3 regions of the Pseudomonas sp. PB103 genome follow, and region 3 is predicted to be linked to each of the others. Evidence: predicted binding sites of a transcription regulator. Region 3 holds the regulator's gene; each other region holds the start of a gene.
What was found. The regulator sigma-54, encoded in region 3, starts transcription at its own class of promoters, with help from an activator protein. The targets are predictions, from matches to a motif close to ANTGGCATNNANNTTGCTNT.

Region 1 (5,769 bases), on a different contig from region 3:
AGGTCGAGTTGCCAGCTCAGCACATGTTGGCGCTCGCTGTCGTGGGGGGTCAGCCGCAGGTACTGGATGCTCGCCCGCACCTTATCTTCGTAGTGATAGGTGGTCTCGTGGCTAATGGAAAGTCTCATGCAGCCTCCAGGTAGGAACTGTGAATGGCGTTACCCAACTGGCGCACCAGCGGGATGAATTCGGTCAGCCAGGCGTGCAGGCCTTCCTCGAGGATTTCGTTGATACCGGTATAGCGCAGGCGCGCGTCCATTTCCGCCGCCAGACGTTGCGCGGGACGCCCGTTGGCACCGGGCAGTTGCGCGAGAATCTGGTCAATCTCTTCGGTGCAGGCCCTGAGCGAACGCGGTACATCGGCGCGCAACAGCAGCAACTCGGCGACGTGCCGGGCGCCCGGCGCATCACGGTAGATTTCGGTGTAGGCCTCGAACGACGACAGCGCACGCAGCAAGGCACTCCATTGGTAGTACGCGTGGGCCGTGCCGTCGCTGACCGCTTCGGCCTGATCGCCGGCCATTTCGTAGCGTGCATCGAGAAGCCGCAGCGTGTTGTCCGCGCGCTCGATAAACGTCCCGAGACGAATGAAACGGAACGCATCGTTACGCATGATCGTGCCGTAGGACGCGCCACGAAACAGGTGCGAACGCTCCTTGATCCATTCGCAGAAACGGCTCATGCCATAACGGCTCAAGCCCTGCTCGGCGATCCCGCGAATCTCCAGCCACGTCGAGTTGATGTTCTCCCACATGTCCGCCGTGATACGTCCGCGCACTGCATGGGCACTGGCCCGTGCGGCGCCGAGGCAGCTGTAGATGCTCGCCGGGTTGGCCGCATCGAGGGCAAAAAAGTGCAGCAGGCGTTCGGCATGCAATGCGCCGTGACGCTCCAGATAATCCTCAAGGGTGCCGGTGATCAACAGCGGCATTGCCAGTTCGTGCAAGCCATCACCGCGACCGTCCTGCGGCATCAGCGACAGCGAATAACTGACGTCGAGCATCCGGGCGAGGTTTTCCGCTCGCTCCAGGTAACGCGACATCCAGTACAGATCCGAGGCAGTTCTACTTAACATGGCAAGCTTCCTTCAATCCTCGACCACCCAGGTGTCCTTGGTTCCGCCGCCCTGGGAGGAATTCACCACCAGAGAGCCTTCGCGCAGCGCGACGCGGGTCAAACCGCCGGGCACCACGCGGGTTTCACGTCCCGACAAGACAAACGGACGCAAGTCGATATGGCGCGGCGCGATGCCGTTTTCGACAAAGGTCGGGCAGGTCGACAGCGACAGTGTCGGTTGCGCGATGTACGCATGGGGTTTGGCTTTGATGCGCTCGCGAAAGGCATCGATTTCCGCCTTCGTCGACGCCGGCCCCACCAGCATTCCGTAACCGCCGGAGCCCTGGGTTTCCTTGACTACCAGATCTGGAAGATTGGCCAGCACGTGGGAAAGTTCAGAGGGGTTGCGACATTGCCAGGTCGGCACGTTCTTCAGGATCGGCTCTTCGTCCAGGTAAAACCGGATCATGTCGGTGACAAACGGATAGACCGATTTGTCGTCCGCCACGCCGGTGCCGATGGCGTTGGCCAACACGACGTTGCCGGAGCGATAGGATGACAAAAGCCCCGGTACGCCAAGCATTGAGTCCGGGTTGAACGCCAGCGGATCGAGGAACGCGTCGTCAAGACGACGGTAGATGACGTCCACCGCTTTCGGGCCGTCGGTGGTGCGCATGAAGACTTTGTCGTCACGCACGAACAGGTCCGCGCCCTCGACCAGTTCCACGCCCATTTCCCGTGCGAGAAACGCGTGTTCGAAGAACGCGCTGTTGAAGCGCCCCGGCGTCAGCACCACTACGCTCGGGTCGTCGATGGGGCTGGAGCTTTTCAGGGTGTCGAGCAGCAGGTTCGGGTAGTGATCGATTGGCGCAATGCGCTGGGCGGCGAACAGCTCCGGGAACAGGCGCATCATCATCTTGCGGTCTTCGAGCATGTAGCTGACGCCGCTCGGTGTGCGCAGGTTGTCTTCGAGCACGTAATACGTGCCGTCGCCGTCGCGCACCAGATCGACACCGGAGATGTGCGAATAAATATCGCGGTGCAGATCCAGGCCCTGCATCGCCAACTGATATTGCTCGTTGGCCAATACCTGTTCGGCAGGAATGATCCCGGCCTTGATGATGCGCTGCTCGTGATAGAGGTCGGCGAGAAACATGTTCAGCGCCTTGACCCGCTGGATGCAGCCGCGCTCGACGACCCGCCATTCGCTGGCGGGAATGCTGCGTGGAATGGTGTCGAAAGGAATCAGGCGCTCGGTGCCCTGCTCGTCCCCGTAGAGCGTGAAAGTGATGCCAGCGCGATGGAACAGCAAGTCAGCCTCGCGTCGCCGCTGGGCCAGCAGCTCGTCAGGCGTGTCGGCCAGCCAGCGGGCGAACTCCCGATAATGCGGGCGAACCTGGCCGCCGGCATCGTACATCTCATCAAAATAGGTGCGGATCATGCCGTACTCCTTGTCACCCGGACATACAGGCCTTCGCAAGGCCCGTGCCATCGGCATAAACGCTTTGATTTCAATCGGTTGGATATTCACGCCACAGACACCGCACCATTCCTGTGCGGCAAATGCCCCAAGCCGATTGCCCCCGCTTCATTGCGACGCACTGCATCGCCTATCACCAGCATAGTCAGAGTTGATTTCACTGCCCGGCACTGCTTGCGGATAATCCGCGCATTCGCTGCAAAACTTCCCCGCCCACAGCGCCGCGAAGTCGCCAGCTCAACTGACCTGGACTGCCCTCGCAGCCCGCCCCGCTGTAACCCTGAGCGGTTTCCTCTCCTTCTCGGTCTTCCCTTTTAGCCACCCTCTCCGGTGGCTTTTTTTTGCCTTTTGGAAATGTTTTGAAAGCAAAAGCAAAAGATCGCAGCCCCCGACAGCCCCACACAATCACATGTAGGAGCTGCCGAAGGCTGCGATCTTTTGATCTTCAAAAATGGCAACGGCCAACCCAGAGGTCAGCCGTTAGTAATCAAATAACCTGAAATCAATTCAACCGGTGGCGGCTACGCACCTCCTGTTTCACGCCCCATCCCTCGATTATCCCGCCCAAGGGTTCGACCACCGCCGAAAAGCCCTGCTCGAAATCGCCAATATCGTCATACGTCGCATACATCACTTTGCTCAATTCCAGCGCCCACGCGCCGTCATCGCGCACGCTGACCTGGGCATTGATGGACTCACCACGAAATTTGCCTGCCGCCCTGCGCGCCCGCTCCTCGTCCGGGAAAATGGCGTAGAACTCGATGGGATGGAATCGGGAAAAATCGAAACCGCCTTCTTTCATGCGGCGCAGAACATTGCTGCTGATGTCTTCTTGATAGGCTGTGCTCATGAATCGTCCCCCTCACATAGATGGATAGACTTTCCGTATTCCCGCCCCGGGCCTCTGGCCAAAGTACGACGGCAACGTGGTTGCACGCGGGAACAAGCATGTAGCTGACAAGACCAGACCTTAGCGATCCGTTCGCTGATCTCGCTTGCAGAGTAGCCCCAAGTCAGAGCTGCTGCCAAGGCCTGGTGTCAAGGTGACAGGAAGAATGTCAGACGGGAGTGATGCTGCGGATTTCAATGCTGTTCTGGGTTTTCAGGCTTTTCGCCCCGGCGTCGGGGGTGCGCCCTTCCAGATCGTTCAGATCCAGTGCGGCGGCCACGGGCAGAAGCTTCGCCTTGATCAGTTGAGCGGCCTCATCGTCACTGGGGCATTCCGCGCGCTCAAACACCTCATCGACAATTTCACCATGATCGTCCACGAAAGTGACTTTCCACTTTTGCATCGGTGCCTCCTCGATCAAACCCGCAAATGGGCTTACACCTAAATCGACTGGTGCGCCGAAAGTTGGTTCAAAAGGATTACAACGCACGAACATGAAAAAAACGACATCGTGGAGATGCGCCGCGAATTTTGCACGCAACCATTGTGGTGAGGGGATTTACCTGTGGTGAGGGATTTATCTGTGGCGAGGGGATTTATCCCCGATGGGATGCGAAGCGTCCCCAAAACCAGCCAACGCGGTTCATCAGGCAGACCGCGTTTGCCGGGTTTACGACTGCTGCGCAGCCGGTCGGGGATAAATCCCCTCACCACAGGGGATCCATACACAAATGAAAAATAGTGGGATCAGTCGTTGCTTGGCTTGTTGATCGCTTGCAGCACGTACTGCGGCAAGGCGAACGCGCCGATGTGGATTTCCGGGTTGTAGTAGCGCGTGACGATGCCGCTGCCGATGAAGCGCTGTTGCAGGGTTTCACGGCTGAGCTTGCGGTAGGCCGGGTTGGTCGAACCCCACGCAAATGTCATCGAACCACCGATGTAGGTCGGCACCGCCGCTTGGTAGAAGTGCCAGTCCGGGAACAGGCTTTTCAGGCGACCGGCGGTGGTTTTCACTTCGTCGATCTGCATGAACGGCGTGCCGTTCTGGGTCACGAGGATGCCGCCTTCGTTCAGGCAGCGGTGGCAGGCCTGATAGAAGTTCTCCGAGAACAGAACTTCGCCCGGGCCGATCGGGTCGGTGGAGTCGGAGATGATCACGTCGAATTTTTCCGTGGTGGTGGCGACGAAACGCATGCCGTCGTCGATCACCAGGTTCAGCCGTGGATCGTCGTAAGCACCGCTGGAGTGGTTCGGCAGGAATTCTTTGCACATGTCGACGACGGTGCCGTCGATCTCGACCATGGTGATGTGCTCGACACCGGCATGCTTGGTCACTTCGCGCAGCATGCCGCCGTCACCGCCGCCGATGATCAGCACGCGCTTGGCGCTGCCGTGGGCAAGGATCGGCACGTGGGTGAGCATTTCGTGGTAGATGAATTCGTCGGCTTCGGTGGTCTGGATCACGCCGTCCAGCGCCATCACACGGCCCATGCGCGGGTTCTGGAAGATCACCAGGTGCTGGTGTTCGGTGCGCACTTCGTGCAGCAGTTTTTCCATGCGAAAACGCTGGCCGTAGCCTTCGTAGAGGGTTTCCAGGTACTCGCTGGTTTTGGTGACGGTCATGGTCAAGTGCTCCGATGAATGCGCGGGCGTCAATCGTGGGGACGATTGCCCGGGAAAGGCGCGCATTCTACGTTGCCGAAGATGACAGGTCGAACCTCACAACCATAATCCCTGTAGGAGCTGCCGCAGGCTGCGATCTTTTGATCTTGTTTTTTTACAATCAACATCAAAAGATCGCAGCCTGCGGCAGCTCCTACATGGGTGCGGTCAGATCCGGACGTTGCCGCGCGGTCCGGCGATTGCCCAGATAATCAGGCCCAGCACTGGCAGGAGGATGATCAGCAGCACCCAGACGATCTTCATCCCGGTGGTCGCGCCGCTTTTCAGTACGTTGATGATGGCCCAGATGTCGAGGGCGAGGATGATCAGGCCAATCAGACCGTTGAACGTGGAACCCATGGTGTCGCTCCAGAATAGTGGCATGCACTTTTAGGATAGACGGTCGCGCGCAGGGTTCCCTTTTATTGCACTCAGACGTGAACGGCGACTTTCAGTGCTTCCAGCGACGGCGCAGCGCTGATGCCGACTTCGGCGCACAGTTCCAGCACCCGCGGCAAGTCGTTGCCGAAGACCAGCACCATTTGCAGCTCATCGTCGAGCAGCTGGCTGAAGTTCATCAGCGTGTAACCGCCGTTTTCCTTGTTCATGCTGCTCATCTGCACCTGTATGCGGTTGAGTGCGGTCAGGGCTTCGGTTTTCGCCAGTTGCTTGGGCTTGAGGT
Region 2 (5,769 bases), on a different contig from region 3:
TTGAAGGTCTGCAGGGTGAACGGGGTTTGCGTCGTCTGGTCGCCGGTGCCGTTAAGCCCGACCACCAGGCCGTAACCGATCAACTGGTTGGAACGCACGCCGGAAATGCTGGCGATATCTTTCAGCCGCTCGGCGTGGGCACCAAAGGCTGCGGACATCAACGTCGCAGCCAGCATCAGGTGTTTGAAATTCAACGTAGCCACCTAGAAAGGGAACAGCGGGCTGAGGAAGAAACGGTCGAACCAGCCTGGCTGACTCGTATCGGCAAACGCGCCGGTACCCGAGTAGGTGATGCGAGCATCGGCGACCCGGGTCGACGACACCGTGTTGTCCGTGGCGATGTCATCGGCGCGCACCAGACCGGCGATGCGGACCAGTTCGTCCCCCGTGTTCAGCGTCAGCCACTTCTCGCCGCGCACGGCGATGATGCCGTTGGGCAGCACGTCGGCGACGGTCACAGTGATCGAACCGGTCAGGCTGTTGCTCTGCCCGGACTTGGCATCACCCTTGGTCGAGCGGTCGGCACTGTAGCCGGCGTTCAGACTCAGGTCGTTGCCGCCAATCGGGTTGTTGGTGGTCAGGCTGGAACCGAACAACGAGGTCAGGCCGATCTTGTTGTCACTGTTCTTGTCCATCTGCGAGTTGGCGTTCTTGCTCGCCTGCGTGCGCTCGTTCAGGGTGATGGTGATGATGTCACCGACCCGGAACGCCTTGCGGTCGCTGTACAGGTTCTGCTCGAAGCCGGCCTGATAGATCGAGCCGTTATTGGCGGCCGCCGGCAACGGCGTGCGCGGCAACACCGGAGCGTAGTAAGGGTCATTGGGCTTGGGCGTCGGAGCGACGCAGCCCGCGAGCGAGACGACCCCACTCAATGCCAGAACAGATACGAAGCGATTCATGACCCTACCTCACGGTGTTGCAGGCGACCTCATGGCCGCCTCATAGACTTGATTACAGATTCTGCGTTACGAACGAGAGCATCTGGTCGGCGGTGGAGATCACCTTGGAGTTCATCTCGTAGGCGCGCTGAGTGGTGATCATGTTGACCATCTCTTCAACGGTGCTGACGTTGGACGTTTCCAGGGTGTTCTGCAGCGTGGTACCGAAACCGTTCAGCCCTGGCGTACCGACTTGCGGTGCACCGGAAGCGGCGGTTTCCAGGAACAGGTTGTTGCCCACGGCTTGCAGGCCGGCCGGGTTGATGAAGTCGGCAGTTTGCAGGTTGCCGATCACTTGCGAAGCCGGGTTGCCGGCAACGGTGATCGACACGGTGCCGTCACGACCGACCGTGAAAGTCTGGGCGTTGTTCGGGATGACAATCGCTGGCTCCAGAGCGAAGCCGCTGGCGTTCACCACCTGACCGTTGGAGTCGAGGTGGAAAGTACCGTCACGGGTGTAGGACGTGGTGCCGTCCGGCTGCAGGATCTGGAAGAAACCGCGACCGTCCACCGCCAGGTCGAGCGGCTGCTCGGTGGTTTGCAGGCTGCCGGCAGTGAAGTTTTTCTGCGTGCCGACGATGCGCACACCGGTACCCACTTGCAGACCCGACGGCAGTTCGCTGTCCTGGGTCGACTGGGCGCCTGGCTGACGCTTGATCTGATACAGCAGGTCCTGGAACTCGGCGCGGTCACGTTTGAAACCCGTGGTCGAGACGTTGGCCAGGTTGTTGGAAATAGTAGTCAGGTTGGTGTCCTGGGCGGACAGACCTGTTTTGGCAACCCATAGAGCCGGAAGCATTCGATTCTCCTCGTGCGCCTGTTTTACGGCGCGACGTTCTGATAATTAGCTGATCTGCAAGACCCGAGCCATGGCCTGGTCGTCGTCTTTGGCGGTGTTCATCATCTTGACGTGCAACTCGAACTGCTTGGCCAGCGCCAGCACCGAGGTCATCTCTTCGACGGCATTGACGTTGCTCGACTCAAGGAAACCCGAGACCAGTTTGACGTTGGCATCGGCCGGCGCCGGTTGGCCGTCCTTGGTGTAAATCGAGCCGTCGAGGCCCTTGTTCATGTTCTTGATGTCGGGGTTGACCAGCTTGATGCGGTCGACTTCCGCCATGACGCGCGGGCCTTCACCCATTGCACGAATGCTGATGGTGCCGTCTTCGCCGACTTCGACTTGCTGCTCTGGCGGCACGGCGATCGGACCGCCGTTGCCCATGACCGGCATGCCGTTGCCGGCGCGCAGTACGCCAAGGGCGTCGATGTTGAGGCTGCCGGTGCGCACGTAGCTTTCGCCACCGTTAGGGTTCTGCACGGCGATAAAACCGTTGCCGGTCACGGCGACGTCGAGGTCACGACCGGTCTGCACCAGCGAGCCTGGCGTGAAGTCGGTGGCCGGCCGTTCGCTCATGGCAAACGCACGCGCCGGAAAGCTGTCACCAAACACCGGCATCGAACGCGCCTGCTCGAGGTCACGCTGAAAACCGTTGGTGGAGATGTTCGCCAGGTTGTTGGCATGCGCCTTTTGCGCCAGTGCGTTCTGGCTGGCGCCGGTCATTGCCACATAAAGGTACTTGTCCACACTCTTTCCTCTGCATGCCGGACGTTTGCCGCCCACCGCTGTACTGCTGAGCCATAAGCAATTTGCAGACCAACTTTTTTCTGGCGGCGCGAGGCCCGGTAAACAAAGGACTTGGGGGAGATTTCGGGGATTGGGGAAATGTATCGAAGTCGAAAAACCGGCGGTGTTATGCCGCTTGGCGGCAACAGATCAAAGATCGCAGCCTTCGGCAGCTCCTACAGTTGAAATGCATACTCCTGTAGGAGCTGCCGAAGGCTGCGATCTTTTGATCTTAAGCTTCGGGATCTTTGCCGACTTCGTATTCACGCAGCTTGTTGGCAATGGTGGTGTGCGAAACCCCCAGCCGCTTACCCAACTGCCGGCTGCTCGGATGCTCGGAATACAAACGCTCCAGCACCGCTTTCTCGAAGCGCCCGACAATCTCGTCGAGCCCGCCCTCCAGCGAAAAATCGCCAAGCGGCTGACGCACGCCGTAATCCGGCAGGCGAATATGCTCGGCTTTCACCGTGCCGCCATCGCACAACGAAACCGCCTGGAACAGCACGTTCTCCAATTGCCGCACGTTGCCCGGCCAATGGTAATGACTGAGCCGATCCATCGCCGCCGGCGCCAGTTTGGGCAGTGAACAGCCGATCTGCCGACTGGCCTGATCGAGGAAGTGCTCGACCAGCGGCGTCAAGCCGTCGAGGCATTCGCGCAGTGGCGGAATGTGCAGCGAGAGCACGTTCAAACGGTGATACAAATCCTGGCGAAACTCGCCGCGCGCGCACAACTCGGACAAGTCGACCTGCGTTGCGCAGATCACCCGCACATCCAGATAAACCTCTTCATCGCTGCCGACACGACGGAAGCAGCCGTCTTGCAGAAAGCGCAGCAACTTCACCTGCAAGCGCGGGCTCATTTCGCCAACGCCGTCGAGAAACAGCGTGCCGCCCGCCGTCAGTTCCAGCAGGCCGAGCTTGCCTTCGGCGCGAGCGCCTTCGAACGCGCCAGGGCCGTAGCCGAACAACTCGGTTTCGGCCATCGATTCCGGCAGGCCAGCGCAGTTGAGTGCCATCAACGGCGATTGCCCGCGCGGGCTGGCGAGGTGACAGGCGCGCGCCAGCAACTCCTTGCCGGTGCCGGTTTCCCCTTCAATTAATAGAGGCGCATCCAGCGGTGCCATGCGCCGGGCTTCACGCACCACCGCCGCCATGACTTTCGAACTCTGGAAGATGCTGTCGAAACCACGCAATTCCTGTTTGCGCACGTTGTAGATACGCTCACCCACGCGATCCGCGCGATGCAGTGTCAGCACCGCACCGGCCATGGCTTCGCTGTCGTCATGCTCTGACTGCAGCGGCGCGATGTCGGCGAGAAAGATGTCGCCCTTGACCTTGACGCGCATGCCGTTGATCCGCGATTTGTTGGCGCGCACCAGTTCCGGCAAATCGAAATCCTCGGCGTACCGCGACAACGGAATGCCCGGCACCTCATCGACCCGCACGCCGAGCAATTGTGCCGCCGCGCGGTTGGCCGCGACGATCGAACCGCCCATGTCGATCGACAACACCGGAAACTCCAGCGCGCCGAGCAAGGCGTTCAGTTCCATGTGCCGACGCTCGCTGGGCATCAGCCCTACCCGCTTGACGCCGAACACCCCGGCAATCGCCTCGAATTTCGGCCGCAGCGCCTGGAATTGAATGTTGATCAGGTTCGGGCAATGCAGGTAGATCGCGTTGCCGTGCTCACCACCGACCTCGCCGCGCGCGACGTTGATCCCGTAGGCTACCAGCAGGTTGAGAATGTCGCGCAGGATGCCGATGCGGTTCTGGCAGTGGACTTTGATACGCATATAAATCGCCCGAATAAACGATGAGAAACCTTGTAGGCCTTCGCCTGCTCGCGATAGCGGTCGGTCAGTTGATATTGATGGCGACTGATACACCGCAATCGCGAGCAGGCGAAGGCCTACAGGGGACGGCGCCGGAGTTTTCTGTCGAGGCGCGCAGATAGTTGTCAAGATTATGTGACAGTTGTCGACCTTTTCAAACCTGCCAATCACCGTAAACGCGTGATATCAACCAAACCGTAACGAATACTTTACGAAATCCACGGAAATTTCCTGCGCGGGCCTGATCTAACCTACTGCACACCACCCTTTTCTCGGGTAATTCTGAGTCCATCGCTGGACATAACAAGAACGAATTCCCCTAGCAGGAGAGCAGTATGAAGCAGACGCAATACGTGGCCCGCGAGCCCGATGCGCAAGGTTTTATCGACTACCCCGCCGAAGAACACGCGGTGTGGAACACGCTGATCACTCGCCAGTTGAAAGTGATCGAAGGGCGTGCCTGCCAGGAATACCTGGACGGTATCGAAAAACTCGGTCTGCCCCACGACCGCATTCCGCAACTCGGCGAGATCAACAAAGTACTCGGCGAGACCACCGGTTGGCAGGTCGCGCGGGTTCCGGCGCTGATTCCCTTCCAGACCTTTTTTGAATTGCTCGCCAGCAAGCAGTTTCCCGTCGCGACCTTTATCCGCACCCGCGAAGAGCTGGACTACCTGCAAGAGCCGGACATTTTCCACGAGATCTTTGGTCACTGCCCGCTGCTGACCAACCCGTGGTTCGCCGAATTCACCCACACTTACGGCAAACTCGGCCTGCAAGCGACCAAGGAAGAACGCGTGTACCTGGCGCGTCTGTACTGGATGACCATCGAGTTCGGCCTGGTCGATACCCCGCAAGGCAAACGCATCTACGGCGGCGGCATTCTGTCTTCGCCCAAAGAAACCGTTTATTCGCTGTCGGACGAACCTGAGCATCAAACCTTCGACCCGCTCGAAGCGATGCGCACGCCGTACCGCATCGACATCCTGCAACCGCTGTACTTCGTCCTGCCGAACCTCAAGCGCCTGTTCGACGTGGCCCATGAAGACATCATGGCCATGGTCAAACAAGGCATGCAGCTGGGTCTGCATGCGCCGAAATTTCCGCCAAAGCCGAAAGCGGCCTGAGCAGAACCCGCTCGCGACTTGCGTGCAAAGATAGTAATTTCCAACAAGAATCGAATTCAGGAACAGACCATGTCCACATTGAACCAAGCCCACTGCGAAGCCTGCCGCGCCGATGCGCCACAAGTCAGCGACGAAGAACTGCCGATCCTGATCAAGCAGATCCCTGACTGGAACATCGAAGTGCGCGACAGCATCATGCAGCTGGAGAAAGTTTTCCTGTTCAAGAACTTCAAGCACGCGCTGGCC
Region 3 (5,769 bases):
AGCCGCCAGCATCATCATCGCCATGATGCTTTTGCCGTCAACCGTGGTCTCAGGCGTGCGACCCACTCTGATCGTGCAATCCGGATACTGCCCGGCCACTCCAACAAACTTGGCCGATGCGCGGGCATGCAGGCCCAGTTTGTTGATGATTTCGATTTCCAGAGCAGGCATCGCGGTGTGAATCCTTTAAGTGAGGTCGCGGTGGCGAACCTGGACGTTCTTCAGGGTTTTCTGCAGGGCCTGACCCAGGCGTTCAGTCAGGTAGACGGAGCGGTGATGCCCGCCGGTGCAGCCAATGGCAATGGTCACGTAGGCACGGTTGCTCGCGGCAAAACGTGGCAGCCACTTGTGCAGGTAGGTGAAGATGTCCTGGAACATTTCTTCAACCTCAGGCTGCGCCTCCAGGTACTCGGCCACGGGGGCATCGAGACCGGACTGCTCGCGCAGCTCCGGCTTCCAGTACGGGTTGGGCAGGCAGCGTACGTCGAACACCAGGTCCGCATCCACCGGCATGCCGCGCTTGAAACCGAATGACTCGACCAGAAATGCCGTGCCCGGCTCCGGCTGATTCAGCAAGCGCAGCTTGATAGTGTCGCGCAACTGGTACAGGTTCAGATTGGTGGTGTTGATCTTCAGGTCGGCGAGATCGGCGATCGGGCCGAGCAGGGCAGTTTCATCGTGAATCGCTTCGGCCAGCGACCGGTTGGCATTGCTCAGCGGGTGGCGGCGGCGAGTTTCGGAGAAACGCTTGAGCAGGGTTTCTTCATCGGCATCAAGATAAAGCACATCACATTGAATATGCTTGCTGCGGGCATCTTCCAGCAGTTCGGGAAAGCGGCTCAGGTGGCTCGGCAGGTTGCGCGCGTCAATCGACACGGCAACCAGCGGTTGCGCAAGCTCCGTATGGATCAATGCGCGCTCGGCCAGCTCTGGCAGCAAGCCTGCCGGCAGATTGTCGATGCAGTAGTAACCGTTGTCCTCAAGGACATCAAGGGCGGTACTTTTACCCGAGCCGGAACGGCCGCTGACGATGATCAAGCGCATGATTACTGCCCGTTTTGCTCGTCCAGAACGACCTGGTACAAGGCTTCGTTGCTCGCGGCGCTGCGCAATTTGTCACGCACGTCCTTGCGGTCGAGCATGCTGGCGATCTGACGCAGCAACTCCAGGTGCGCATCGGTAGCGGCTTCCGGGACCAGCAAGACAAACAGCAGGTCAACCGGCGCGCCGTCAATGGCGTCGAAATCGATGGGGGCTTGAAGGTGCATCAACGCACTGATGGGCGTTTCGCAGCCTTTGAGGCGGCAGTGAGGAATGGCGATGCCGTTGCCAAAACCGGTAGAACCGAGTTTTTCACGGGCAATCAGAGCCTCGAAGACATCTTGCATCTCCAGATCCGGCACTTCGCGGGCGATCAGGTTGGCAATTTGTTCGAGGGCTTTCTTTTTACTGCCGCCCGGCACGTTCACGAGGGAACGGCCGGGGGTCAGGATACTTTCAAGTCGGATCATGGGGTGGGGGGTTATCGACCGGTCGCGCCCTGGAGCAGGCTCTGGGTCTTTTCCTTATGCTTTTTGAGTTGTTTATCCAGCTTGTCGGTCAAGGCGTCGATCGCCGCGTACATATCGGTATGTTCCGCGTTGGCGACCACTTCGCTGCCGGGTATATGCAAGGTGGCTTCGATTTTCTGCTTCAGCTTTTCGACGCACATCGTGACCTGCACGTTGGTGATCTTGTCGAAATGGCGCTCCAGTCGTTGGAGTTTTTCCTCGATATAGGAACGCAGAGGTTGGGTCACTTCCAGTTGGTGTCCACTGATGTTGACTTGCATACAGCTTCTCCTTCGTTGCCAGTGCATAAAGCGGCAGGCTGGATAGCCTGCCACTGGAACGCTGTAACGTGGCTTACATCAACCGCTTGCGTTCGCTCGAAGGCGCGATCCCTAAGGATTCGCGGTACTTGGCGACGGTGCGGCGAGCCACCTGAATGCCTTGTGCCTCCAGTAAACCAGCGATCTTGCTGTCACTCAACGGCTTTTTCTGATTTTCCGCGGCAACCAGTTTTTTGATGATCGCGCGAATCGCCGTGGACGAGCATTCGCCGCCTTCGGAGGTGCTGACATGGCTTGAGAAAAAGTATTTCAGCTCATAAATACCGCGCGGGGTATGCATGAATTTCTGTGTGGTCACCCGGGAAATCGTTGATTCATGCATGCCCACCGCTTCGGCAATGTCGTGCAAGACCAGCGGTTTCATGGCTTCGTCGCCGTACTCCAGAAAACCGCGCTGATGCTCGACGATCTGGGTGGCAACTTTCATCAGGGTTTCATTGCGGCTCTGCAGGCTCTTGATGAACCAGCGCGCTTCCTGCAACTGATTGCGCATGAAGGTGTTGTCGGCGCTGGTGTCGGCGCGACGGACGAATCCGGCGTATTGCGCATTGACGCGCAGGCGTGGCACCGATTCCTGATTCAGCTCGACCAGCCAGCGCTCGTTGTCCTTGCGCACGATCACGTCAGGTACAACGTACTCGGCCTCAGTGGATTCGATCTGCGAACCCGGACGCGGATTGAGGCTCTGCACCAGCTCGATGACCTGGCGCAACTCGTCTTCCTTGAGTTTCATGCGGCGCATCAACTGGCTGTAATCGCGGCTGCCAAGCAGGTCGATGTAGTCCGTGACCAGACGCTTGGCTTCTGCCAGCCATGGCGTCTTGGCCGACAACTGGCGCAATTGCAGCAACAGGCATTCGCCAAGGTTGCGCGCACCGATACCGGCCGGTTCGAATTGCTGGATGCGGTGCAGGACGGCTTCAATCTCGTCCAGCTCGATGTCCAGTTCCGGATCGAACGCTTCGAGGATTTCTTCGAGGGTTTCGTCCAGATAGCCCTGATTGTTGATGCAATCGATCAGGGTCACGGCGATCAGGCGATCGGTGTCGGACATCGGGGCGAGGTTCAGTTGCCACAACAGGTGGCTTTGCAGGCTTTCGCCAACGGAGGTGCGGGTGGTGAAATCCCACTCGTCATCGTCGCTGCTGGGCAGGCTGCTGGCGCTGGTCTGATAGACATCTTCCCAAGCGGTGTCGACCGGCAATTCGTTGGGAATGCGTTCGCTCCAATCGCCGTCTTCGAGGTTGTCGACGGTCGGCGCGGTTTCCTGGTAGGAAGGTTCCTGGATCTCGGTGGGCTTCTGTTCAGCGTTGTCGGCCAAGGGGTCGGAATTGTCGAAGTCTTCGCCTTCTTCCTGGCGTTCGAGCATCGGATTGGATTCCAGCGCCTCCTGGATTTCCTGTTGCAGATCCAGGGTCGACAATTGGAGCAGACGGATGGCCTGTTGCAGCTGCGGTGTCATCGTCAGCTGCTGGCCCATTCTCAAGACTAGCGATGGTTTCATGGCAGGGGCTTAACACCTTATTCGCCGGCGCTATGCGCCATCCACTACAGGGCGCCGAAGCGCCAAACTTAAGCAAATTATATGCCTGAAACTGAAGTGTTTGCCTAGAGCGCTGTAACAATTAAAGCGTATAAAAAGCTGCTTCATCGATACAGCACCCTCGCGAATCACCAGGATGCTGTAGCGCTTACAGGCGGAACTCGTGACCCAGATACACTTCCTTGACCAGATCGTTGGCCAGGATGGTTTCGGCGTCACCTTCGGCGATCAGTTGACCGTCGTTGACGATGTACGCGGTTTCGCAGATATCCAGCGTCTCACGCACGTTATGGTCGGTGATCAGTACACCGATGCCCTTGGCCTTGAGATGGTGGATGATCTGCTTGATATCGCCGACCGAGATCGGGTCGACACCGGCAAACGGTTCGTCGAGCAGGATGAATTTCGGCGCGGTGGCCAGCGCGCGGGCAATTTCCACGCGGCGGCGTTCACCACCCGACAGGCTCATGCCGAGGTTGTCGCGGATGTGGCTGATGTGGAATTCCTGCAGCAGGCTTTCCAGCTCCTTGCGACGACCGGCCTTGTCGAGTTCCTGACGGGTTTCGAGGATGGCCATGATGTTGTCGGCGACCGACAGTTTGCGGAAGATCGACGCTTCTTGCGGCAGATAGCCGATACCAGCCTTGGCACGACCGTGCATCGGCTGGTGGCTGACGTCCAGATCATCGATCAGTACGCGGCCCTGATCGGCCTGCACCAGGCCGACGATCATGTAGAAGCACGTGGTCTTGCCGGCGCCGTTGGGGCCGAGCAGGCCGACGATCTGGCCGCTGTCGATCGACAGGCTGACGTCACGCACGACCTGGCGGCTTTTATAGGCCTTGGCCAGGTGCTGAGCTTTCAGAGTTGCCATTACTGGGTTTTCTCTTCGGTTTTCTTCTTCGGCTGGATCACCATGTCGATGCGCGGACGCGCCTCGGTGACCTTGCTGCCGGTAGCGCGACCGGCGCTGGCAAGTTTTTTCACCGTGTCATAGACGATCTTCTCGCCCTGAGTGGTGTTGTTGTCTTTGTCGACAACCTTGGCCTTGTCGATCAGCACAACGCGGTTTTGCGCGGCGTGGTACTGGATCGTCACGCCCCAGCCCTGTACAGGCTTGGTGTCGCCAGCGGTCTGCAGCTGTTCGAAGTAGGCGAGGTTGCCGACCGAGGTCACCACGTCGATATCACCGGTCGGGGTACGGGTGATGGTCACGGTATTGCCGGTGACCTTCATCGAACCCTGGGTGATGATCACGTCACCTTTATAGGTAGCAACGCCGTTCTTGTCGTCCAGTTGGGCATCGTCGGCCTGAATGCGGATTGGCTGCTCTTGATCGTTCGGCAGAGCCCAGGCGCTCACGCTTCCCAGTGCTGCGCCCAGACTGAGCAAAATAGGGAGGGTTTTAACGAGCCTCATACTGTCCTCTTACGTTCGATAGCAGGTGTATCCTGCTGTCCTTCAGATACGCTTTCATTCCAACGCCAGTCGATACACCGCCAGCGCCGTCGATTCTAACGGGTTGCTCGGTCTGCGCATATTGCTCCTGCGGGAACACCGTCATGCGAGTGGAGGTGACCAGCAGATCGCGCTTCTTTTCGTCGGTGCGCTTGATGCGCACCGAGTCGATCAATTCAACCTGGGTGCCACCCGAGTTCACTTCGCCGCGTTCACTGGTCACGTGCCACGGGAAATCCGTGCCGCGGTACATGTTCAGATCAGGTTTGGTGACCAGCGTGATGTCGGTCGCCTTGACGTGCTCGGCTTTCTCGGACGTCATTTCATATTGCACTTTGCCGTCCGGCAGGTATTGCAGGGTGTGTGTGTTGGTTGCATACCAGTCGATCGGGCTTTCGGTCGACGTGACCTGCGGCTTGTCGAGGAAGCGTTCCGGGCTGATGTTCCAGTAGCCGACCGCGGCGAAAAGCGCCGCGATGCAACCGAACAGCAGGAAGTTGCGAAATTTTTTGCTAAACATGGTTTGACTCACAAGTACGCGGCATTGGCGGCATCAAGGCTGCCCTGCGCACGCAGGATCAATTCGCAGAATTCGCGGGCGGCGCCTTCGCCGCCACGGGCGCGGGTTACGCCATGGGCGTGTTCGCGGACGAAATCGGCAGCGTTGGCGACCGCCATCCCCAGGCCCACGCGGCGGATCACCGGCAGGTCAGGCAGGTCGTCACCGAGGTAGGCGACCTGTTCATAGCTTAGGCCCAGTTGTTCAAGTAGACCGTCGAGAACGACCAATTTGTCTTCGCGCCCCTGAAAAAGATGCGGGATACCCAGGTTTTTCGCCCGACGCTCAACCACCGGTGTCTTGCGGCCGCTGATAATG

Region 1: EJA70_RS09910 (circularly permuted type 2 ATP-grasp protein) is a predicted target of sigma-54. The motif match lies at 2,530-2,549, and genes of this name have one in related genera.
Region 2: EJA70_RS10185 (flagellar basal body rod protein FlgF) is a predicted target of sigma-54. The motif match lies at 2,578-2,597, and genes of this name have one in related genera.

The regions. Positions count from the first base shown of each region.
Region 1 is NZ_RWIL01000050.1:58,892-64,660, forward strand. Features, by position in the region: gene EJA70_RS09900 (transglutaminase family protein) at 1-128, opposite strand, end outside; gene EJA70_RS09905 (alpha-E domain-containing protein) at 125-1,075, opposite strand; gene EJA70_RS09910 (circularly permuted type 2 ATP-grasp protein) at 1,088-2,497, opposite strand; gene EJA70_RS09915 (ribonuclease E inhibitor RraB) at 3,039-3,386, opposite strand; gene EJA70_RS09920 (hypothetical protein) at 3,595-3,828, opposite strand; gene speE (polyamine aminopropyltransferase) at 4,173-5,048, opposite strand; gene EJA70_RS09930 (PLDc N-terminal domain-containing protein) at 5,256-5,447, opposite strand; gene EJA70_RS09935 (hypothetical protein) at 5,519-5,769, opposite strand, start outside.
Region 2 is NZ_RWIL01000052.1:10,049-15,817, forward strand. Features, by position in the region: gene EJA70_RS10170 (flagellar basal body P-ring protein FlgI) at 1-176, opposite strand, end outside; gene flgH (flagellar basal body L-ring protein FlgH) at 204-899, opposite strand; gene flgG (flagellar basal-body rod protein FlgG) at 952-1,737, opposite strand; gene EJA70_RS10185 (flagellar basal body rod protein FlgF) at 1,783-2,523, opposite strand; gene EJA70_RS10190 (sigma-54-dependent phenylalanine hydroxylase transcriptional regulator PhhR) at 2,795-4,357, opposite strand; gene phhA (phenylalanine 4-monooxygenase) at 4,732-5,523, shown strand; gene EJA70_RS10200 (4a-hydroxytetrahydrobiopterin dehydratase) at 5,593-5,769, shown strand, end outside.
Region 3 is NZ_RWIL01000118.1:56,454-62,222, reverse strand. Features, by position in the region: gene EJA70_RS21050 (HPr family phosphocarrier protein) at 1-171, opposite strand, end outside; gene rapZ (RNase adapter RapZ) at 187-1,044, opposite strand; gene ptsN (PTS IIA-like nitrogen regulatory protein PtsN) at 1,047-1,511, opposite strand; gene hpf (ribosome hibernation-promoting factor, HPF/YfiA family) at 1,523-1,831, opposite strand; gene EJA70_RS21030 (RNA polymerase factor sigma-54) at 1,905-3,395, opposite strand; gene lptB (LPS export ABC transporter ATP-binding protein) at 3,583-4,308, opposite strand; gene lptA (lipopolysaccharide transport periplasmic protein LptA) at 4,308-4,853, opposite strand; gene lptC (LPS export ABC transporter periplasmic protein LptC) at 4,840-5,412, opposite strand; gene EJA70_RS21010 (HAD family hydrolase) at 5,421-5,769, opposite strand, start outside.